2 regions of the Faecousia intestinalis genome follow, and region 1 is predicted to be linked to the other one. Evidence: riboswitches for the same ligand, from Rfam matches in the RefSeq annotation. Region 1 holds a riboswitch; the other holds the start of a gene.
The links. Region 1 has a riboswitch for cobalamin ahead of WMO66_RS07015 (S-layer homology domain-containing protein). Riboswitches for the same ligand answer to the same signal wherever they lie in the genome.
Positions count from the first base shown of each region.

Region 2: another riboswitch for cobalamin. It lies ahead of WMO66_RS05265 (DUF4430 domain-containing protein); the one in region 1 lies ahead of WMO66_RS07015 (S-layer homology domain-containing protein).

Region 1 covers NZ_JBBMFF010000205.1:50,229-61,707, forward strand. Annotated here, with positions in the region: gene WMO66_RS07015 (S-layer homology domain-containing protein) at 1-4,374, opposite strand, end outside; cobalamin riboswitch at 4,471-4,692, opposite strand; gene WMO66_RS07020 (aldose epimerase family protein) at 4,842-5,762, shown strand; gene thyA (thymidylate synthase) at 5,759-6,589, shown strand; gene WMO66_RS07030 (dihydrofolate reductase) at 6,598-7,101, shown strand; gene trxA (thioredoxin) at 7,154-7,474, shown strand; gene WMO66_RS07040 (NAD(P)/FAD-dependent oxidoreductase) at 7,471-8,385, shown strand; gene WMO66_RS07045 (homocysteine S-methyltransferase family protein) at 8,349-9,224, opposite strand; gene WMO66_RS07050 (aminopeptidase) at 9,377-10,600, shown strand; gene nrdG (anaerobic ribonucleoside-triphosphate reductase activating protein) at 10,681-11,172, opposite strand; gene WMO66_RS07060 (anaerobic ribonucleoside triphosphate reductase) at 11,172-11,479, opposite strand, start outside.
Region 2 covers NZ_JBBMFF010000178.1:44-11,522, forward strand. Annotated here, with positions in the region: cobalamin riboswitch at 790-992, shown strand; gene WMO66_RS05265 (DUF4430 domain-containing protein) at 1,082-3,001, shown strand; gene WMO66_RS05270 (AAA family ATPase) at 3,854-4,810, shown strand; gene WMO66_RS05275 (DUF58 domain-containing protein) at 4,822-5,883, shown strand; gene WMO66_RS05280 (transglutaminase TgpA family protein) at 5,886-8,006, shown strand; gene WMO66_RS05285 (S-layer homology domain-containing protein) at 8,027-11,479, shown strand, end outside.

The sequences.
Region 1 (11,479 bases):
CGGATAAGCGCCGGTACGCTGCGGGAGCTGCAGGTCGGAGATAATCTCCGCTTCGCTTGTATTCTGATTGCGGATGGTATCGAACGTAACGGAGGCCGCCGCCTTTTCGAGGTAATCCCGGACGGTGTCCAGATCCCAGTTCAGGATGACCATCGCCGTGATATCCGCACTGCTCTCGCCGCGCGTAAGCGTCAGCTCCACGCCGGAGACGCGGGCAAAGTGCGCCGCAAGGCCCAGCGTTGCGGGGTCCGCATTGAAATAGGTGATCTTGCCGTCGGCCGCGATGCCGGTCGTCTGCGCCACATCCATCGGGTAATCGAGCGCGCCGGGGTCCTTCACGGTGACGGTGAGGCCGTCAAGGTTATTTCTGCTCAGATAGTTTTCCACATAGGTGCAGAGGTTCGTATCCGTACCGGGGACCGGGTTCAGCGTGGACTTGCTGTCCAGCAGGGACTTGGCCGCCGTGACAAGCTCGTCGTTCTGCGCCTTCAGGGACTTCACCGTGATGAGGAAGGTCTTCGTGCCGGTCTCGCCGCCGTAGGCCAGCGTTGCCGTCAGCTTCACATAGACCGTGCCCGCAGACGGGAGCGTCACGACGCCCTCCGGCGTGATGACCGCGCCGTTCGAGCTGGCCCAGGTGATCGTGCCGTCAAAGCCCTCGACCGTCGAAGCAAGCGCCAGTGTGCAGTTCTCGGTGACGAGCGTCGGCTCGACCGTGAGCTTTTCCGCCGCGCGCGCAATGGCCTCGGCCGCCGCCGTGTTGACCACATGCGTGCCGCCCTGCCATGCCAGCAGCGGATAGCCGCCGTTGCGGCCGTCGTCCTGGTGGAAGGCTTCATTGCCGAGTGCAAGGACAAAGGCAGTCTCCTTCATCTCCGCGGCGGTCTTGGCCGTCGCTTCGACATTGACGCCGTCCTTCGTGTTGCCGGTCGCAGCAGAGGCGGAGCCTTCGAGATAATAGCTGTTCCGAATTTCGGCCGCATATTCGCCGACGAGCGCGCCGCAGGAAGCACCCTTGACGCTGCCGGTGTTATAGCAGTTCGTGACCGTGGGGTCCATGCCGCCCGTGTGCTTGCCCGCGATGCCGCCGACGCAGGTCGCGCCGGTGACGGAGCCGGTATTATAGCAGTTCAGGATCTGCACGCTGCCGTTTTCGGTGTAGCCGACGATGCCGCCGACATAGCCGCGGTTGTTGCTGCCGCCGTTGATCGCGCCGGTGTTATAGCAGCCCGTGATGGGCGCGTAGCTTGCGCCGACGATGCCGCCGACCTTCGCGTCGGAATAGGCGCTGCTCAGCGTGCAGGTCACACTGCCCTCGTTGCCGCAGTTCACGATCGCACCGCTGGCATAGACGCGCGCGGCGATGCCGCCCGTCACGCCGCCGTAGGAGGCCGCATTCGTCACGTTCACACGGCTGACGCAGCCCTCGATACGGCCGTAGCTCTGGTTGGCGAAGGCGCCGATCGCGCCGTCGCCCTCGATCGTGCCGACAAGCGTCAGATTCTTGATCACGCCGTCTGCCCCGAGGTAGCCGCACAGGCCCATCGCAGATTCGTAGGTATCGTCATTATCGCAGCTGTAATAGCCGCTGATCGTCTTGCCGTTGCCGTCCAAAATGCCGCCAAACTGCGCGCTGTATTTGCCGATACCGCCCCAGCGGTTGGCCTTCGGAGCCTCCGTGCTGTTGAGCACGAGGTTCACCATGATGCGGGCGTTGATCGTCGTCTCACCGCTGTTGACCTTCGCAGCAAACCACGCAAGCTCCTCCGGCGTCTTGATGAGGTACCACGTCACGCCGTTTTCGGTCTTCGTCTCCGGCGCGGTATCGGAGGCCTTGCCCGTCCAGACATTGCTGCCCTCCTCGAGTCTGACCGTAACAGTCAGATCCTTGCCCGCGACCGTGAAGGAACCGGCCACATTCAGATAGCCGTCCAGCATGACGGCATAGGAATAGGTGCCGTCTGGCAGGCTGTAGACGCCGTTCACCGCCGTCTGCTCGCCGCCCTCGGCATGTGTCACGGTAATGTCCGCGCCGCTCAGCGTGCTGCCGTCGTCCGCCTTCACGGTGGCAATGCGCACACTATGGCGCGCCGCCTGCTGCAGCGTGACATGCAGGCTGTCGTTTTCGCCCGTGACCGTCAGGCTGCCCGACGCGGTCTCATAGCCGAACAGGCTCGCCTCATAGGTGTAGCTTCCCTTCGGCAGGCGCCATGCGCCGTTCACGGCGCTCCACTGCTTGCCATCGGCATCGCGAAGAACGAGCTTTGCCTCGGCCGGGGTCAGCGTCACGCTGACGGGATAGGTGCGGACCGAGAGGGTGACCGTGATGGTGCGGCCTGCGCCGTCGATCGTAAAGCTTCCGGTCACATCGTCGCACTCATCGCGCGTGACAAGATAGGTATAGCTTCCGGAGACAAGGCGATAGGTGCCGTCCTCCTCCGGGGTCTGCTCCACGTTCTGCGCATCGTAGACATGGACGGAAGCGCCGGTCATGTTGACGGAGAACGCCACGATGAGCTTGGCATCCGCATCCTGCCAGGCAAGGACGGGATAGCCGCTGTTCTGATTCTTCGCGTCGTTCACGAATGCGCCGCCGAGCTTCAGCACGGTGTCGAGCGACTTCAGCTGCTCTTCCGTGAGGGCAGTTGTGTCGCCGGAGCCTCTGCCGATGGCCTGCATGCCCGTGAGGTAATAGCAGTTCGAAACGGAGCCGCCGTCGTTGTAGCCGATGAGCGAGCCCGCATAATTATAGTTGCCCGCTGCGGCCAGTGTGATCGCACCGGCATTGTAGCAGGACGTCACGGTCGTGTTCGAATCCGTCTGGCCGAGAATGCCGCCGACGCGGTTGCCGGTGGCGGAGCCGACGTTATAGCACTCACTCAGCGTAGTATAGTAGGCAGTGCCAACGATACCGGCCGAGAAATTGTTCGTACCATTGCTGATCGTGCCGAAGTTCGCGCAGCGCAGGACGGTCGAGCGCGCAGCGGACTTGCCGTTCAGACGGCCGACGATACCGCCGACATTCCGGCTCGTACCGGTGACCGTGGCATAGTTCGCGCAGGCCTCGATCGTGGCGCTGTCCGCCTGACCGGCGATGCCGCCGACATAGCCGCGGCCGGAGATGCTGCCGCGGACCGTCAGGCGGCGTACGGCCGCGCCGGTATCCAGGCAGCCGAACAGACCGGCATAGTCCGTCGTCTGCGAGACGAGCAGATTATCGATCGTGTGATACGCACCGTCAAAGCTGCCCGCAAAGCGGCGGGCATCGCTGCCGATCGGCGTGAAGGCCACATTGCCCATGTCCAGATTGGCTGCGAGTGTCACATGCTTTCCGGCAAAGGCATTGCCGGAGGCGACCTGTGCGGAGAGATAGGCCAGCTCCTCGCCGTTCGAGATGAGATAGGGATCCGCCTGCGTGCCGGTGCCGCCCGCAAAGCCGTCTGCCACCGTTCCGTCCCACTCGATGCCGGGGACCATGGTGACCTTGACTGTCGTGTCGGCCTCGCCGAGCGTGAACGTGCCGCGTGCCGTCTTATAGCCCGCAGCCTTCACCTGATAGGAATAGTCCGCCGGGAAGAGCAGGTAGGAGCCGTCCTCCTCGGCCTGCATAACCTCGTCGCCGTGCTTCACGGTAACGGCCGCCGTCGTGCCTGCGGCAAGGCCCGTGATCAAGAACGCCGCCTTATAGCGTGCAAGCTCCGTCATGGTCACGGGGACTTCAACGGCCGCATCCGTCACGGTAAAGCTGCCGGTGGCCTGCGCATAGCCGAAGGCCTCGGCCGTATAGCGGTACTCGCCCGCCGGAACGCTGGCCTTGCCGTCCGTCACGGCATAGGAAGCATCCGCGCTGTCCGTCAGCGTAAAGGCCGTGCCTGCAGGCGCGCCCGTGAACGTGACGCCATAGTACGTTTTGCAGCTGAAGTCCTTCAGATAGAGCGTGTCATCGTTCCTATCGCTGCTGTAGTCCTTGGAATACCCGATGGTCACGACGTCATTCGCCGCAACCTCCATCGTGTAGGTCTGGAAGGACGTCATCGCACCGGAATACGAGGTCGCATTGGACTTCGTCAGGTCCGTTCCGTTCTTCGTAACCGCCATATAGTCGTATTTGGACTCACTGGAGACCTTATAGGAGAAGCGGAACGTACCGCCGCTCCGGAAGGTCAGCTTGAGGGCGGAAGTCGTTCCCCCCATACCCTTGTTGCCGGATATCAGGCAAGTCTCGTCGTCGCTCTCCGCAAAGGGATAGGAGGCGTCGTTTTCCACGGTCGCCGGAACGTCCGCAAAAAACTCATCAAAACTTGCCGCTGCTGCGACCGGGATGCTGCACAGCACCATGCACAGCACAAGGATCGCCGCGATCATTCGTTTCATGATCCAATCTTCCTTTCTTAATACGAAAATAATAAAAACACTGCGGCAGAGGGCCTCGTTTCCCCTGCCGCAGCCGTTTTCCTGCGTCATGGCGCACCTGCGCCGCATGCTTCTGTAGGTCTTCTGACTCGTGCTCTCGGGTCTCCCCCGCAACGCGGCGCTCAGCCTTCTCAGTTCCCCCAATGACCGGCTTTCGCCCATGGAGCTCGCGTCTTGCACATACAGCGCCGGTCGGCGTTGCAGGCTCTCACTGCATTCCCTTGTCCATCTCCGGCTGTACATATGCCCTGCCGGAGCCACAAAAGCTTTTTATTTTTAACCTATTCAGTATAGCATATTTCCGCAGCATTGTAAAGCCGGATGAAAAACGTTCCGACCCTATAACCGCCGTTGACGAAGCGCCGAAAATACGCTATAATTTGAATTGTATATTATGATCCGCCCCCGGCGGGAAGGAGTGCAGCATTATGATCCAGTTATCTGATTTCTATGGCTACAGCATGTATACCATCTCTTCCGATACGCTTTCCGTCTCCGTGATGAGCCTCGGTGCGACCGTCACAAGGCTTGCCTATCAGGGCCGCAATGTCGTGGTCAGCCTGAAGACTCCGGACGACTATCTGCAGGACACCAGCTACCTCGGCGCGATCGTCGGACGCTATGCCAACCGCATTGCGGGCGGCCGCTTCCCGCTAAACGGCAAGACGGTGCAAGTCGAGCAGAACGAGGGCCGCAATCACCTGCACGGTGGCAGCGTCGGCTTCCACAAGCGCATCTGGGCCGCTGAATGCCTTGGGGAGCAGGCAGTGCGCTTCACGCTGCACACGCCGGACGGCGACGCGGGCTACCCCGGTGAACTGACGATGCACGTCACCTATCGCGTGGAGGGCAGCCGGCTCTTCCTCGATTTTGAGGGTGTCAGCACAAAGGACACCATCCTCGCGCCCACAACGCACATGTATTTCAACCTCGGCGGCACGGAGAGCATCCTCGGAACGACGCTGCAGATCAATGCCGGCCGTTGGATCCCCGTGGACGGCGAGCTCATTCCCACCGGAGAGCTGCGCCCGGCCGAGGGCCCGTTCGACTTCCGCACGCCGCACACCATTGCGCAGAACTTTGACCACGGCTTCGTGCTCGACGGCCAGGACGCTCTTGTGGCAGAGGACGGCGGCGTCCGCCTGTCGCTGCACACGGACTACCCTGCCCTGCAGCTCTACACCGGTGAATTCCTCTCGGGCAAGCTCCATCCGAATCAGGGCTTTGCCATTGAGCCGGAGGCCTGCCCCGACACGCCGAACCATCCGGAATTCGGCTCCTCCGTGCTGAAGGCCGGTGAGACGTTCCATCGCTCCATCACCTATACCTTCGAATCCACCGCAAAATGAGCCGCGCCGATTTGCTCTACCGCGAGACGTGTGCACGCATCCTGCGCGAGGGCGTCTGGGACACCGATCAGTCCGTTCGCCCGCGCTGGGCGGACGGTTCCCCGGCCCATACGGTCAAGTGCTTCGGTGTGGTGAACCGCTATGATCTGCAGGAGGAATTCCCGCTCATGACGCTGCGCCGCACCTATTGGCGCTCATGCGTGGAGGAACTGCTGTGGATCTGGCAGAAGAAGTCGAACAACGTCCGCGACCTCGGCAGCCATATCTGGGACAGCTGGGCCGATGAGAGCGGCTCCATCGGCAAGGCCTACGGCTATCAGCTCGGCATCAAATACCGTTTCCCGGAGGGAGAGTTCGATCAGGTCGACCGCGTGCTGTACGACCTGAAGCACAACCCGGCCAGCCGCCGCATTCTGACAAGCCTCTACAATTTCGCCGATCTGCACGAGATGGCTCTGTATCCCTGCGCCTATTCCATGACGTTCCATGTCAGCGGCAACCGGCTCAACGCCATTCTGAATCAGCGCTCGCAGGACATGCTCACGGCAAACAACTGGAATGTCGTGCAGTATGCCGTGCTCGTGCACATGCTGGCGCAGGTCAGCGGTCTTGTCGCAGGCGAGCTCGTGCATGTGATCGCCGATTGCCATATCTACGACCGCCACATTCCGCTTGTCGAGCAGATGCTGGAGCTGGAGCCGTATCCCGCGCCGGAATTCCGGCTCGATCCTGCGGTCACGGACTTCTATGCCTTCACGCCGGACAGCGTGCAGGTGGAGAACTACCGCTATCATCCGTTTTCGGCCAGAATTCCTGTCGCCATTTAGGAGGAGCCATGGACTGCATCGTCAACGTCACGCAAAACTGGGGCATCGGGAAGGACGGCGATCTGCTTGTCTCCATTTCCGCTGACCTGCGCCGCTTCCGCGCGCTCACGACCGGGAAGACCGTGATCTATGGCCGCAAGACCCTGCTCACCTTCCCCCACGCGCGCCCGCTGCCGAACCGCGAGAACTGGATCCTATCGGCCACGCCCGGCTTTTCCGTGCCGGGCGCAGCGGTGTTTCCGTCGCTTGCGGCCCTGCAGGAAGCCATGCGTACCCGTCCGGCCGATTCGCTGTGCCTCATCGGCGGTGCGAGCGTCTACCGCGCGCTGCTGCCGTGGTGCAGCCGCGTGCTGCTCACGCAGACCTGCGCCGACCTGCCTGCCGACCGGTTTTTCCCCGATCTGGACCGGCTCCCGAACTGGCGCTGCACGGACACCGGCCCCCTGCAGGAGGACGGCGGCCATTGCTTCCGCTATCTGACCTACGAAAACGACGCTCCGCTTCCATTATGAACATAGAATTGCTCCCTTCTGCGCAGACTAAGCGCCGAAGGGAGTGATTTTTATGCCGATTTTACCTTTGACGGAAGAAAATTTCGAGCAGGAGGTCCTGCAGGCCGAGGGGCCGGTGCTCGTAGACCTCTTTGCCGCGTGGTGCGGCCCGTGCCGTGCGCTTGCGCCGGTGCTGGAGACGCTGGCAGAGGCTCGGCCGGAGCTGCGCATCGGAAAGGTCGATGTGGACGCCCAGCCCGAGCTTGCGGCGCGGTTTGACGTGCTGACCGTCCCGACGCTGCTGCTGTTCCGCTCCGGCAGGCTGCTCCGGCGCACGACCGGCGCAAAAACGCTGACGGAGCTGGAGGAATTCCTGCGGAGCGGCGAAGCATGAGATGCTATGACATGGCCGTGGTCGGGGCCGGACCGGCGGGCTGCACGGCGGCTCTCTATGCCGCCCGCGCCGGGCTGGACGTGCTCGTTCTCGAGCGGCTCGGCCCCGGCGGGCAGATGGCGCAGACGCAGCACATTGAGAATTACCCCGGCTTTCCGGACGGCGCAGACGGAGCCGCGCTGGCAGACGGCATGAAAGCGGGTGCGGAGCGCGCGGGAGCCATTTTTCTGCTGGCCGACGTCCGCAGCGCGCAGCTCACCGGCCGCGTAAAGGAGCTGCAGACGGACGGCGGGCCGGTCCTTGCCCGGACCGTTGTGCTCGCCACGGGAGCGGGCCCGCGGAGGCTCGGGCTGCCGCAGGAGGACGAGCTGCCCGGCGTGAGCTACTGCGCCGCCTGCGACGGGGCGTTTTTCCGCGGGAAGGACGTCGCCGTGGTCGGCGGCGGCAATTCCGCCGTCAGCGAAGCCCTGCTGCTGTCGCGGCTGTGCCGCCATGTGACGCTCGTGCACCGCCGCAGCACGTTCCGGGCAGCGCCCGCCGGGCTGGCGGCGCTGGAAAAGCAGGACAATGTGACATTCTGCCGGAACAGCATCGTAACGGAGCTGCTGGGCCGTGAGCGCCTGACCGGCATCCGCCTGCAGAACGGCCGGGAGCTGGAGATCAGCGGCCTGTTTGTCTGCATCGGCCGCACGCCTGTCTCCGCCCTCGGCGGCGAGCAGCTCCGCCGGACGCCGGACGGCTATTACTGCGCGGACGAGACGACACGGACCGGCCTGCCGGGCGTTTTTGCCGCAGGCGACGTGCGGGAAAAGCAGCTGCGCCAGATCGTTACGGCCGTCTCGGACGGCGCAGCGGCGGCGCAGCAGGCGGAGCATTATCTGGGCAAAACGTCCCGCAGGGCGGAAATATAGCGCGGATCCGTGCCGCAGCAGCCGCCGACGAGTGCAGCTCCGGCATCGATCAGCGTGCGCATATGCTGCGCGAATGCCGCCGGGCCCATGGAATAGATGGCCTCGCCCTCCGGCGAGATCTCCGGCATACCCGCATTCGGCTTGACAAGGAGCGGCACCTTTGCAGCCTGCCTCATGTTGCGCACAAGGCTCTCGAGCTGGTCCGGGCCGGTGGAGCAGTTGATGCCGACGGCGGCCGCGCCGAGCTCCTGCAGCGTCTCCACGGCCTCGACGCAGGTCCCGCCGAAATAGCCGCTGCCGTCGGCCTGCACCGTCATGCTGCACAGGACCGGCAGGGCGCAGACACTCTGCGCCGCCTCGAGGGCGACGGTCATCTCGTCGATGCCGAGCATGGTCTCCACGACGAGCAGGTCGGCCCCGGCCTCGGCCAATGCCGTAATTTGCTCCGTGTAAATCTCAAACAGCTCGTGATATGTCATTGTCCCGGCAGGCTCGAGCGGCACGCCGGTCGTTGTGAGGTCGCCTGCCACGAGCGCGTGGCCGCCTGCCGCCTCGCGCGACAGGGCAACGAGCTGCCGGTTCAGAAGCGCAACATCGTTCTCTCGGCCGCAGCGTGCAAGCCCGCGCCGGTTGGCGCAGAACGTCGGCGCATAGATGATCTGTGACCCGGCCGCGATATAGTCCCGCTGCAGAGCCAGCAGAGGCTCCGGATGCTCTGTGACCCAGGCCTCCGTACAGATGCCGCGCGGCATGCCCGCGCGCATCAGGTTCGAGCCGGTCGCGCCGTCGAGCAGTACGGGGCCGCGCGCAAGCAGCGCCTGAAAAGCTTCGTTTGTCATAGGTTCCTCCGTGGTATGGATTTCTTTCTCTATTCTACCCGTTTCGGCGGGAATTTGCAACGAGAAACTTCCGCATGCATTTTCGGTTGCATTCCGGTGGGGTTTCTGCTAGAATAGCGATAGATTCCATTCATTATTACAAGGAGGACAATATGAAAAAGTCCGTACTGCGCAAATATGCCACGCTGATCGCCACGGTCGGCGTCAATGTCCAGAAGGGTCAGGAGGTCTTCATCGCCGCCGAGCTCGATCAGCCCGAATTCGTAAAGATGGTCGTTGAGGAATGCTACCGCGCCGGTGCCAAGCGCGTTGTGGTGGACTGGGACTATCAGCCGCTGACGAAGCTCCATGTCCGCTGGCGCAGCCAGAAGAACCTCTCCACGCTGGAAAACTGGGAGGAGGCCCGCTGGCAGCACTATGTCGATGAGATTCCCTGCCGCATCTACCTGATTTCCGAGGACCCGGACGGTCTGCGCGGCGTCAATCAGGAAAAGATGGCCAAGGCCGGTCAGGCCAAGTACAAGGTCATCCGCCCGTACCGCGACCAGATCGAGAACAAGTATCAGTGGTGCATCGCGGCCGTCCCCGGTGTTGCGTGGGCAAAGAAGCTCTTCCCGAACCTGTCGAAGGCACAGGCCGTCGAGAAGCTGTGGGAAGCCATTCTGGCCGCCTCCCGCGTGGACGACGACCCCGTTGCCGCATGGAAGGCCCATAACGAGGACCTCGCCCGCCGCTGTGCCTATCTGAACGACCTCGGCATCACGGAGCTGGAATATCACAGCTCGAACGGCACGAATTTCAAGGTCGGCATGATCGAAGACGCCGAATTCAAGGGCGGCGGCGAGAACTCTCTGCTCGGCCACTTCTTCAACCCGAACATCCCGACGGAGGAGGTCTTCATCTCTCCGAAGCGCGGCGTGGCAGAGGGCATCGTCTATTCCACGAAGCCTCTGTCCTATCAGGGCCAGCTTATCGAGAACTTCTCCATCCGCTTTGAGGGCGGCAAGGCCGTCGAGGTCCATGCCGAAAAGAACGAGGCCCTTCTGCAGAAGCTCATCTCCATGGATGAGGGCGCTTCCTACCTCGGCGAGTGCGCGCTCGTTCCCTATAACTCCCCGATCCAGAATTCCGGCCTGCTGTTCTACAACACGCTGTTCGACGAGAACGCCGCCTGCCATCTGGCGCTCGGCATGGGCTTTGCCGACACGATCAAGAATTTTGAGAACTACACGCTCGACGAGTGCCGTGCCAAGGGCATCAACGATTCCATGGTGCATGAGGACTTCATGATCGGCTCCGCCGACCTGTCCATCGACGCGCACACGCGCGACGGCCGCACCGTGCCGATCTTCCGCGACGGCAACTGGGCATTTTAATAGGGATCTCTGAATATATCAGAGCTTTTCTGAGTCCCGAACATAAAAGCTGCTGCAGCGATTGTGCTGCAGCAGCTTTTTTATTCCGTTAGTAGGGTGAGCTTCCCGGTTCTGCGGGTCGCGTTCAGGTCGATGAGGCGCTGGTTTTGGCTTCCGCGCCAGCGGAGCTCCAGTGAGCGCTCCGCCTCGACATACGGTCCGTCCACGAGCACATCGGCAGCCGCCAGCAGCCGCAGGCGCGCCGGGTCTGACTCCTGCACGAGCGCCTCATAGCGCCAGCCCGTGTAGACCCAGACATTGCCGCCCAGCGCGTGCACGGCCTCTGCCAGCGCAGCGCACTCCGCTGCCTGCTCCATCGGCTCCCCGCCGGAGAGCGTCAGGCCGTCGAGCAGCGGGTCTGCAGTATAGCGAGCCAGCAGCGCCGTTGTTGTTTCCTCGCGGCCGCCTGCCGGGTCGTGCGTCTGCGGATTGTGGCAGCCGGGGCAGCGGTGCGGGCAGCCCTGCGTGAACACGGTCAGCCGCAGGCCCGGTCCGTCCACGATAGACTCGGAGACCGTTCCGGCAATGCGCATCAGTCCGTCACCCCGTGCTTGACACGGTCGCGCTCCTCGGCGCGCTTGCCGTTGTTGAAGCGGTCGAGCGTGCCCACAAGATAGCCCGTGATGCGGCGGATACGCTCAAACGGCTGGTCCGGCGTCTCGCGGCGGCCGCAGCGCGGGCAGGTATCGCCAATGATGCCGTTAAAGCCGCAGACCGGGTCGCGGTCGACCGGGTGGTTGATGGAGCCGTAGCCGATACCGCACTGGCCCATAAAGCGCACGACCTTCTCGAATGCGGGCAGATTCTGCAGCGGATCGCCGTCCATTTCAATGTAGGAGA
Region 2 (11,479 bases), on a different contig from region 1:
CGGCTCTGCCGCCTTACGGATGCGGCATGCCCCTTGCGGGTACACAAAGTACGCCTGCACTTTCCAAACCTCGACTCGACGAAAAATCTCTCGGTATCCACTCTTGAGGATACGATTAGTGGCTTCCCAGATTTATTTATCTTCAGACCGTTGACGGTCAAAAAGATCAAAGCCGCAAAAAAACAGCCTGACAGGAAACTACATGGGAGACATGGAGTTTTTGGCAAGCTGCTGCATCGTGGGGCGGGTCGGCGGCCCCCCCCCCCCCCCCCACAGGAGGAGAACACCCGGTCATGCGCAGCGGGAACGCATCCGCTGCCCCGAATCGGGCACAAAAAAACGGCTGAGAGGATAGATAGACTATCCCCTCAACCGATTCGGGCAAAGTAATGCATCACAGTAGGTCTTCTGGGTCGCGCATCCGGGAGCAAAGCCCCCACGGCCGCTGCCCTGCCTTCTCAGGGTTCCCCAATGACCGGCTTTCGCCGACGGGCAGCGGACTCAACGCTCACAGCGACGGTTATCCCAGAGGCGCAGCGCGCCTCCCTCGGGGTATTATCCCCGTTCCCTTGTTTACCCGTATGCCTGACGGGGTCGCCCCGCGCCGTTGCGTACATACGGTCTCTGCAAGCAGAATATTCAGTTCATGCCGCACAGGCTTTGTGCGGACTACTTTGATTATAGACCATGCGGGCGCGCCTGTCAAGCACCGAAATCCGTATTTTTTTAGCGAATGCGGAAACACACACCGGAACGGGCTTGACAAAAAAATCGGCCCTTGTTATACTGAGAGCAATGGAAGCTTCAAGTGCTTCCGCTGCCGTCCGGGCAGCGGGAGAGGATAGGGAACCGGGTGAGAATCCCGGACGGTACCGCCGCTGTATGCGCGGAGGCCGCGTGCAGGGCGAAAGCCGGTCATTGGGGAACCCTGAGAAGGCGCGCGCGGCCGTCGAGGCGTGAGTCAGAAGACCTGCTTGGGGAGGCTCTGCCCGCATGGTGCGGGAAACGGGGCGCTTTGTTGTGCGCAAATGCGGACGCTGCAACGATTGTTGCAGTGTCCTTTTTTTCTGGGGGTCGTGCCATGAGACGGAAAACAATCTGGGGCCGGGTCTGCACGGCCGTGCTGATCCTTTCGCTTCTGGCCGGTGCGGTGGCTGTCGTGTTCACGGGCGGACGGGTGCGCCCGCCCGATCCGCTGCCGGAGCAGGCGCAGGTCCTGCAGCCGGACCGACAGGAGCGCGGCGGCAGCGGCGGCACATCGGACGACGTGCCCCTCACGCAGTCCCCGGAGCCGACGGAGCCGTCCGAAGAGCCGGACGAGACGGAAACGGCCGAGCCATCCACGGAGCCGGACGAGCCGACGGATGCGACGTCCGCCACGCAGACGACACAGACGCCCGAGCCGAGCGAGGAGCCGACGCGCAGCACCGGCGGCGGAACGGAGCCGACGGAGGAGCCGGGTCCTGCCCCCACGGAGGCCCCCGGCCCCGAGGAGCCGCATATCGTGACGGACCTTGTCAGCCGCGTCTGGCGCTCCGGTGAGCTGGACGGCGATACGCTGCGGTTTTATGCCTATGCTGCGGGCAGCGGAGACCTGAGCCTGCGGGTATATTATAAGGAGTCCGGCTCCACCGCAAACAACGGCACGCGCCTGCTGCCGGCGGACGACCGGAACTTCTCCGTCCGCCTTACCTTAAATCAGTCCTATACCTTCTCCTTATATTTATATCGCGACGGCCGCCGCGTCGGCGATGCCGCGGTATACCATATTTCCTACCGCGCAAGGCTCGCAGACGACGATCAGCCCGAGATCGGCGATGCGCCGCCCATCATCACGACGAGCCGCGACGGCCGGACCGATCCCGTTTCCGTGCAGACGATGACGTTCGTCGTCTGGGCGAGGACGGGCACGGACGGTTCACCGATCTACACGAGCCATCTGCAGGTCTCGATGGACGGCGAGCTGCTGACGAACCCGACCGGCAGCGCCGCGTCCGGCTATGAATATGTGCTGCGCTTCTCCGCGCCGCTCGTCGGCGATGAGCGGGAATACACGCTGCGCATCCTTGCGTGGGACGATGCCGGAAATTCCGCCATGCGCACCGTGAAGATCGTCTATCAGACGGTCTCGGAGGGCGACGACATCGGTGAGGCGACCATCCGCATCGACGCCACGACCGTCGGCCTCGGAATCGTCGACGAGGAGACCGTCCGCATCAAACAGGGCGACACGGCCGCGCAGACCGTGCTGCAGATGCTGGAGGACTGCGGCTATGAGGCAGGCTATGACGGCCTTGCGGAAAAGAACGGCGGTTTTTATCTCATGCGCCTGACGCGCGGCGACCTGCTGTTTCGCGCGCAGGTGCCGGAGCGCCTCTGGACACTCATCCAGCGCGACGGCATCTCACTGACGGGTGCGCCCGGCCGCGACAGCCTCGGCCAGCACGACTACACCTGGGGCGCGGGCTGGATGTATGATGTCAACGGCTATTACCCCGGCAAGGGCCTGTCGGAATGGATGCTCGGCGACGGCGACGTGCTGACGCTGCGCTTCACGCTGGCCTGGGGCAAGGATATCGACGGCTTCGGCGCGACGGGCGGCGGCTACGGCGTGCTGTCCAGCTACTGCTATGTCTGGCGCGACGGGCAGGAGATCCCGCTTGGCCACGACTGGCAGGAGACGGCCCGTGTCGAGCCGACGGAGACGGAGGACGGCTATGCGGACTATGTCTGCACGAAGTGCGCCGAGACGCGCCGCGACGTCCTGCCGAAGACCGGAACGGTCGACCCAACGGATCCCACGGATCCCACGGATCCCACGGAGCCGCCAACGGATCCCACGGACCCGACGGAGAACGGAAACGAGAGGAGCATGTTCCTTGAAGCAAATGCGAAATATTCTGATCCTGCTGCTGTGCGCGGCACTGCTGGCGGGCTGCGGCGCAAGATCGGCGCCTGCAAAGGCACTCGAGGGCTGCCGGGCGCTGCTCGGCGTGCGTGAGGGCTTCCTGGAGGGCCGCGCGGCGGAGCTGGCGGGCAGCTCCATCGGAGATTGGCTCGCCATGGCGCTGCTGGCCTGCGGTGCGAACGAGAGCTATGACGCCTATCTTGCCGCGCTTGAGCGGCATGTCACGGAGCGCTATGCCGAGCAGGGCACGCTCGATGCGCTCATGGCGACGGAGTATTCCCGTACGATCCTGACCGTCGCCATGCTCGGCGGCGACCCGGCCGCCTTCGGTACGCGGCCGGACGGCACGACCGTGGACCTGCTGGACGACGGCGTGTGGAATTTTGCGGGCGAGCTCGGCGCGCAGGGCCTCAACGGCCTGATCTTTGCCCTGCTGGCGGTCGATGCCGGGACCTATCCGGAGCCGGAGCGGGCGAAAAACACGCGCGCCGGGATCGTGGAGGCCATCCGCGCGGCGCAGGAGCCGGACGGCGGCTTCGGCCTCGTTTCCGGCGCCTCGGAGGCCGATATGACGGCCATGGCCCTGCAGGCCCTTGCGCCCTACGGCCGGGACGAGACCGTGGAGCGGGCGCTTGCCTGGCTGAAGGACCAGATGCAGCCGGACGGCACCTTCCTGGCCTACGGCGAGCCGAGCGCCGAGAGCTGCGCGCAGGTCCTCCTTGCGCTGGCTGCGCTCGGCATCGATCCGGAGCAGGAATTCGGCAGCGTGAACCCCGAAACAGGCCTTGCAGAATTCCGGAAGGCGGACGGGAGCTATGCGCATCTGCTGACGGACACGGAAGGAAATCTCATGGCGACGGAGCAGGCCATGCTGGCCCTCTGCGCGCTGGAGCGGCTGCCGGACGGCGGCTGCGTATACGAATCGAAATATCGGGAGGCGGCATGATGGAACAGAAACAATATGAGCTTGCGGCGCAGGTGCTCCGCGAGGTGCAGAAGGTCATCCTCGGCAAGCGGGAGATCGTGGAAAAGGTCCTGATGGCCGTGCTGGCGCAGGGCCATGTGCTGCTGGACGACGTGCCCGGCGTCGGCAAGACGACGCTGGCCATGGCCTTCGCACGCGCGCTCGGGCTGGAGACCCGCCGCGTGCAGTTCACGCCGGACACGATGCCGTCGGACATTCTGGGCTTCTCCGTCTATGACAAGCAGGCGGGAGCCTTTTCCTACCAGCCGGGCGCGGTCATGACGAACCTGCTGCTGGCGGACGAGATCAACCGTACCTCCACCAAGACGCAGGCGGCCCTGCTGGAGGCTATGGAGGAGCGCCGCGTGACTGTCGACGGGAAGACGCATCCGCTGCCGCAGCCGTTTTTCGTGCTGGCGACGCAGAATCCCGTCGGCTCGGCCGGAACGCAGCTCCTGCCCCCGGCGCAGCTCGACCGCTTCCTGCTGTGCCTGAGCATGGGCTACCCCGACCGGGAAAGTCAGGTGGAGCTGATGAAGGAGCGCCACCACGCCGACCCGCTTGCGCAGGTGTGCCCCGTGACGGATGCCGCCGCGCTCGGCGGCCTGATGGATGCCGCCGCCATGACGTTCGTGGCGGACCCGGTCTATGATTATACGGCCCGCCTGCTTGAGGCCACGCGCTGCCATGAGAGCCTGCAGCTCGGCCTGAGCCCGCGCGCCGGTCTGGCCCTGTGCCGCGCGGCCAAGGCGCGCGCGTTCCTGCATGCGCGGGACTATGTCCTGCCGGAGGACGTCGCGGAGGCAGCGCCCGATGTCTGTGCCCACCGCCTTGTGCTCGCGCCGCGCGCCCGCCTGCATGACGAGACGGCGCGGTCGGTGCTTGCCGAAATTCTCGAGCGCGTCCCGCAGCCCGCGGTGCGCGAATTCAAAAGCTGATGCGGAAGCGGATGCTGCGCGCCTGGCTGCTGTGGCTGCTGGCGGCGGCCTGCTGTGCGCTGGCCTTTGCTTTTACCCATGCCGGGGCAGCGCTGGCCGCGCTCTGCGTGCCGGTGCTGGCGGCGCTGGCGGGATTCGTCGTGCTGCGGTGCAGCAGGCTGCCCGCGCTTTCGCTCCGGCTCCCGGCAGGCGGCCGGAAGGACGGCATGATCGCGGGCGAGATCGTGGCCTCCCGCCGCGCGCCAGGCCGCGTCCTGTGCCGCATCGAGGTGCGCAATGACCTGACGGGCGAAACAACGGAATTTTTCGCGGAGGAACGCTTCTCGTTCCGCGCCGAACACTGCGGCCGCCTGACGGTCCGCATCCGCAGGGCCTGGCTCCTCGGCCTGCCGGGCCTGTTTGCCCGGAAGATCCGGACGGACGCGGCGGCGCATGTCACGGTCCTGCCGGATACGTTCCCGGTCTCCGTCCATGTGACGATGCCGGAGGTGCAGAGCCCGGACAGCGACACCAGCAGCCCGGACCGCCGCGGAAGCGACCTGACGGAGCCGTTCCGCCTGCGCGAGTATGCGCCGGGCGACAGCCTTCGCCAGATCCACTGGAAGCTTTCCTCCAAGCTCGATCGCCTCGTGATCCGCGAGCCGGGCATGCCCGCCGCGCGTACGCTGCTCGTCTTCTGGGACCGCAGCGGCGATGCCGCCGCGCGCGATGCGCAGGCGGAGGCCGTGTTCTCCGTCTGCCAGAGCCTGAGCGAGCAGGGGTATGCCTATCAGCTCGGCTGGCCCGAGGGCGGCACGGCCCGCTTTGCGGAGGCAGGCTCCACGGAGGAGCTGCTGCGCGATCTGCCGCTGCTGCTGCGCGGCGGCGCGGAGCCTCTGCAGGAGACCGGGGCGCTGCGCGGCTTCGGCAAGATTCTCTACTTTACGGCCTCGCCGGACCCGGTCTGGCGCAGCCTGACGGCGGGTGCGGAGCCGGTCCTGCTGCTGTGCGGCGTGCCGGAGCAGCCGGATGTCCGCTGCATCTGCTATACCAAAGAGGACTATGCTGCCGCGCTGCAGCAGCTGGAGCTTTGAGCATGAAACGAACGAACGGTTTTCAACTGGAACGTGCCCCTGCCGGGGGGCAGACTCTGCCGCCGTGGGCGGCCGCGCTGTGCGGCGGCCTGTGCGCTGCGGGGGCGCTGACGCTGCTGGCGGGGTCCTTCCCCGTGCTGCCTGCGTGGGCGGCCCTGCTGCTCGGCCTGCTGCTGGGGGCCGGGCTTGCGCTCCTGCCGCAGCGGGCGTGGCTGACGCCTGCGCTCTGCGGCGCGGCGGCGCTGTTCTGCCTGTGCGCCTTTGTGCCCGTCACGGCGGGCCTGCGGCAGCTGGCGGACTGCGTGCGCCGCTGGCTGACGGCGCGGACCGGGTACATCTATTTGACATCTTCTGGCGGAATGCGGCAGGGCCTCTGGGCCTTCCTGCCGCTCGGCTTTCTTTCGGCGCTGGCCTCCGGCCGCTGCGCCCGGCGCGGGAGCGTATGGTTTGCGGCCGTTTCGCTGCCTCTTGCGGCGGTCGGCTGCACCATTGGGCTGTTCCCGTCGTGCTGGGGCCTGCTGCTTCTGGCGGGCGGCATGACGGCCCTGCTGCTGTTCCGCACGGACCGGGGACGGACGGCGGCCCTGCTGCTTGCGGGCTGCCTGCTGCTCAGCGCGCCGCTCGGACGTCTCTCCCTGCCCGAGAGCGGGGCAGCGGCAGCGCTGGCCAGCGGGCTGCATGCACTGCGCTATGACGCGGCGGCCAACTCCATGCCGGAGGGCGATCTGCACGATCTTTCCGCGTGGGAAAAGAACGGGACGCCCGCGCTGCGCGTGACGATGGAGCAGCCGCAGCGGCTTTACCTGCGCGGCTTTGTCGGCGAGGTCTACACGGGCCGGAGCTGGCAGCCGCTCGATCCGCAGACGCTGGCGGACGAGGCCGGGCGTTTCTATTGGCTGCATGAAAAGGGCTATTATGCCCAGAGCGCCGTCGGGACTGCGGCGGTGCTCGCCGGGCAGACGCAGGTGCAGACCGTCACGGTCACGAACCTGTCTGCCTGCGGCGCGCAGGCCTATCTGCCGACGGGCCTTGCGGACAACGCCCTGCTGGAGCCGGACCGCATCGGCGACCGCGCGGCGAAAGCGCCGGGGGAAACGTATTCCTGTTCCTGCGCCGTCGGCGGCCTGCGCGACTGGTATGCCGCGCAGCAGGCGCTGGCGGACGATCCGGACGGCGCGGCGCAGTGGCTCACGCTGGACGAGGGCTACCGGGCGTTTGCCGAGGCACAGTTCCTTGAGCTTACGCCGGAGGCGGCCGGAGCCGCGCAGGCGCTGCTGGGGAGCGGAATGCAGGGAAAGACGCTCCCGGAAATTCTGCAGGCCATCCGACAGACGCTCACGGAGCACTTCGTCTATGACGAGAGCGTCTCGACGCAGAACGGGACGCAGGACTTTTTCCAATATGTGCAGTCCGTCACCGCGCGCGGCTACAGCGTGCACTATGCGACGGCCGCCGTGCTGATGCTGCGCTATTGCGGCGTCCCGGCGCGCTATGCCGAGGGCTACTACCTCTCCGGACAGGATGCGGTCTCTGGGGAGCAGACGTTTGAACTGGATGAGACGCACGCCCATGCGTGGGCGGAATATTATCTGACCGGCGTGGGCTGGGTCCCGTTTGAGGTCACGCCGGGCTATGTGGAGGCCGAGGACCTCGGAGCAGGCGGCGAGGCGGGCGGAAAGCAGTATGAAAACACGCAGCTGCCGCCCGTTGTGGAGCAGCCGGAGCAGCAGGCCCCGCAGGAGGAGACGCAGCGCAGCTTCCGCTGGTGGCTCGCCGCGATCCCGCTTGCCGCGGCCCTCCTCGCGTTCGTCCTGTGCCAGCTCTGGCGCAGACGCCGCCTGCACCGCCGGATCGCGGCCATGGCGGCGGACGAGCCGCGCGAGGCCGTGACGCAGCTCTATGGCTACGCCGTGTTCCTGCTGGCGCGGACCGGCGCGGCCCCGCCCGCAGGGCTGGAGCAGGCCCGGCAGGACAATGCCGAGGCCATGTTCAGCGGCCACGATATTCCAGCGGAAAAGGCCGCCGCCATGCAGCGCTTCGTGCAGGAGGTTCTGCAGGCCTGCCGGAAAAAACGCAATCCGCTCCAACGGTTCGCGGACCGCTGGTTCCATATCTGGTATTAGGTTTGAAGGAGGCAATGCTTATGAAGTCCATTCGATTTCTTGCCCTGCTGCTGTGCGCAGCGCTGCTGCTTCCGCTCGTGCCCGTGCATGCGGCGCAGAGCGGCGGGAGCTTCTATCTGACGGCCTCCACGGCCGGGCAGACGCTCATTGAGCCGGTCGCCGTGCCCTATACGGCCGGGCAGACCATCCGGGATGCCCTGCGCGGCAGCGGTTATGCCTTCGGCGGCATCGATACCGCGTTCATCACGGACATCGAGGGCGTCGCGGGAAACTTTACGGTCTATTATGACGGCGGCGCGTATTCGCTCGATGCGATTGCCAGCCCGGAGACCGTGACGGCCGTCGTCTTCTCCGAGCGTGAAAGAGGCTTTCCGGCCCTGCTGGACGCCGTGACGGAGCTTGGCCGCTTCCGGGAGCGCACGGACCATGTGCAGAATTACCCGGCGGCGCAGCAGGCCTATGCGGCGGCGCTGTCCGGCCTGCGGACGGCGGACGAGGCGGGCCTGACGACGCTTCTTGCCGCACTGCGCAGCGCCGTGGCGGAATACGAGGCCATTCTGAACGGCACAAAGTACCCCGTGACCTTTACGGACACGGCCGGGACGGCCGCGCAGCTCACGCTGACGGACAGCTACGGCAATGTGACGCAGGTACAGGGCCTGCGCGCCGAGGTCGTGGCAGGGGAGTACACGTTCAGCCTGTCTGACGGCGGCGCGAACCGCGTCGACGGCACGCTGACCGTGGCAGGCGCGGTGGAAAAGCAGGTCACGCTGCCGACGGGCGACTGGTTCGGCACGATCCGCCTCCACAATGCGTCCGGCGCATCCGCGGGTGCCTATCCCGGCACGCAGGATGAGAAGACCCATACGGCACAGTTCCGCGTGGAGGACTTCCGCACGCTGGCCTATCTCTATGCCGAGCGCGGGGTGGATGCCCCTGCGGACGCGGCGCTCTACAGCTGCTACATCGGCCAGAACGGCAAGGACTACGGCGACGGCAGCCAGCCCTCGAACCGCAAGAGCTGGTCGAGCTATCAGACGGCGCTCGTGTCGCTGCTCACGGCCGGGATGACGGACTGCGAGGTCCGGCTCGAGGCCCGCAGCGCTTCCGGCACGGACATGCGCATCCAGTCCTATACGCTCCGCCTGCACCGTGTGCCGACGCTCGCGTCGCTTGCCGTCTATGGCGAAGGTACGCGCCTGCCGCTGGACTTTGACCCGGCCGGGACGGACTATGCGGTGACGACGGTCTCTGACCGCCTGGCGATCGAGGCGGTCCCGTTCGGTACGGAGGGCTATTCCGTCACGGTGAACGGCGGCACGTCCGCAGAGGTCCCCGTCGGGACGATCACGGTGCAGGTAGCCCACACGAACGGAGAGCGCACCGCCTATACCATTGCGGCGACGAAGGTCGACTCCGTCGAGGTGCGGATCACGGTGCCCGCGGGAACGGACACTGCCGTCTTCAATGCGGCGGACAGCGAGATCGCGCCCGTCGGCAGCGGGACCTACCGCCTCATCCCCGGCGAGCGCTATACCTGGATCACGACAAAGCAGGAATTCTATCATGCGGCGGGCAGCTTTGAGGCCGCTGCCGGTCTCACGGTGCAGGCGTCGGAGCCGGACACGACGGACCGTCTCAGCGCGCTTGCCTCCTACAGCGCGCGCAATCCGAAGAACGGTGTGAGCTATGAGAGCGACGTGCCGTTTTCGGCGGCGCAGCACCGCTATACGCTGACGGTGCCGGATGCGAACTCCACGTTCTATCTGCAGGCGACCCCGACGGGCGGCTATGCCGTGAAGGCGCGCTACCTCCGCCAGACGACGAACACAGGCACGAACGGCACGCAGGCGGCGATCAACGTCACGGCGACCGTCGATCCCGCGAAGACCGCCACGGCCTGCGGCCAGAGCCTTGCGGCGAGCGGCTATTCCAACACCGTGACGCTGCGCCTGAGCCGGACGGCGGGCAGTGTGGAATATTACCAGGACTACACGCTGCTGCTGCGCCGCCGCCTGACGCTGGGTGGGCTCAGCGCCGCCGTGGACGGCGTAACGCTGAACCTGCTGAATGCGAAGGGCGAGGCGCAGAGCTTTGACCGCGATGTGACGGAATACTGGACGCGCGTCGACGTCAGCGCCCGCACGCTGGACTTCACTGCCTCGTTCCGCAGCCTGCCGACGGAGACGAACCCGAACAGCGGCGGCTATCTTGCGGACATCAACGGTACGACGTATGCGGAAGCGCCGTCCGCCGCCCTGACGCTCGATCCGGAAAAGACCGCAGAGGATGTGACCGTGACCGTGCACCATGCAGACGCGGCGGCGCTCCCGGCGACCTATACGCTGCATGTGCAGAAAACGGAGCCGACGATCGTGACGTTCGTGACGGAGCCGAAGGACGCGACCGTCTTCCTGACGAATGAGCAGTCCGGGCGGCGCGCGGAGCGGGCCACAGACGGCAGCTTCGCCCTGACGCCGGGCGACCGCTACACCTATACCGTGACGGCAAAGGGCTATGTCGGCACGACCATCCAGCATTACACGGCCCCGGAGCAGGCGGAAACGGTCCGCGTCACGCTGCAGAAGGCGGCGGAGAACACGGGCCTGCAGCAGCTTCCTGCCCAGTGGCCCTCGTTCCGCGCGGATGCCTATAACAACGGCGTCATCGACGCCAGAACGCCCGTTTCCTCGGAGAATACGGTCCTCTATTGGGCCACGCAGCTCGGCAGCGGCTATTCCTCCGATGCCTGCGGCTGCCCGATCATCGTGGATGACTGCCTGTATACCTACGGCGGCGAGACGATCTACAAGCTCGACAAGCGCACGGGCGAGGTGCTTGCGCAAGGCAAGATGGACCATAAGTCCAGCTTCGCCATCAACTCGCCGACCTATGCCGAGGGCATGATCTTCGTCGGCCTGGCAAACGGCTGCGTGCAGGCGTTCGATGCCGTGACGCTCGAGTCTCTGTGGCTGTACGAGGACCCGCTCGGCGGCCAGCCGAACTGCCCCATCACCTATGAGGGCGGCTATCTCTACACCGGCTTCTGGAACCGCGAGGACGGCAACGCAAATTTCGTTTGCCTGACCGTGACGGATGAGGACCCGGCGAAGACGGATGAGAGCAAGCTGGCCTCGTGGACCTACACGTCCCGCGGCGGCTTCTACTGGGCGGGCGCTTACGCCTGCAAGGACTTCGTGCTCGTCGGTACGGACGACGGCGAGGCGGGCTACACGACGGGCCATGCCCGCGTGCTCTCGTTCGACCCGCGCAGCGGCCGTCTGCTCGGCGAGCTGACGCTGCCGCAGACGGGCGACCTGCGCAGCTCCGTGACCTTCGTCCCGGACAGCGAGGGCGGCCTTGCCGGTACGGCCTATTTTACAACGAAGGGCGGCTATTTCTACGGTCTGCATGTCGAGGCCGATGGCACGTTCACGGAGGGCTCGCTGCGCGCGCTCAAGCTGGCCAATTAT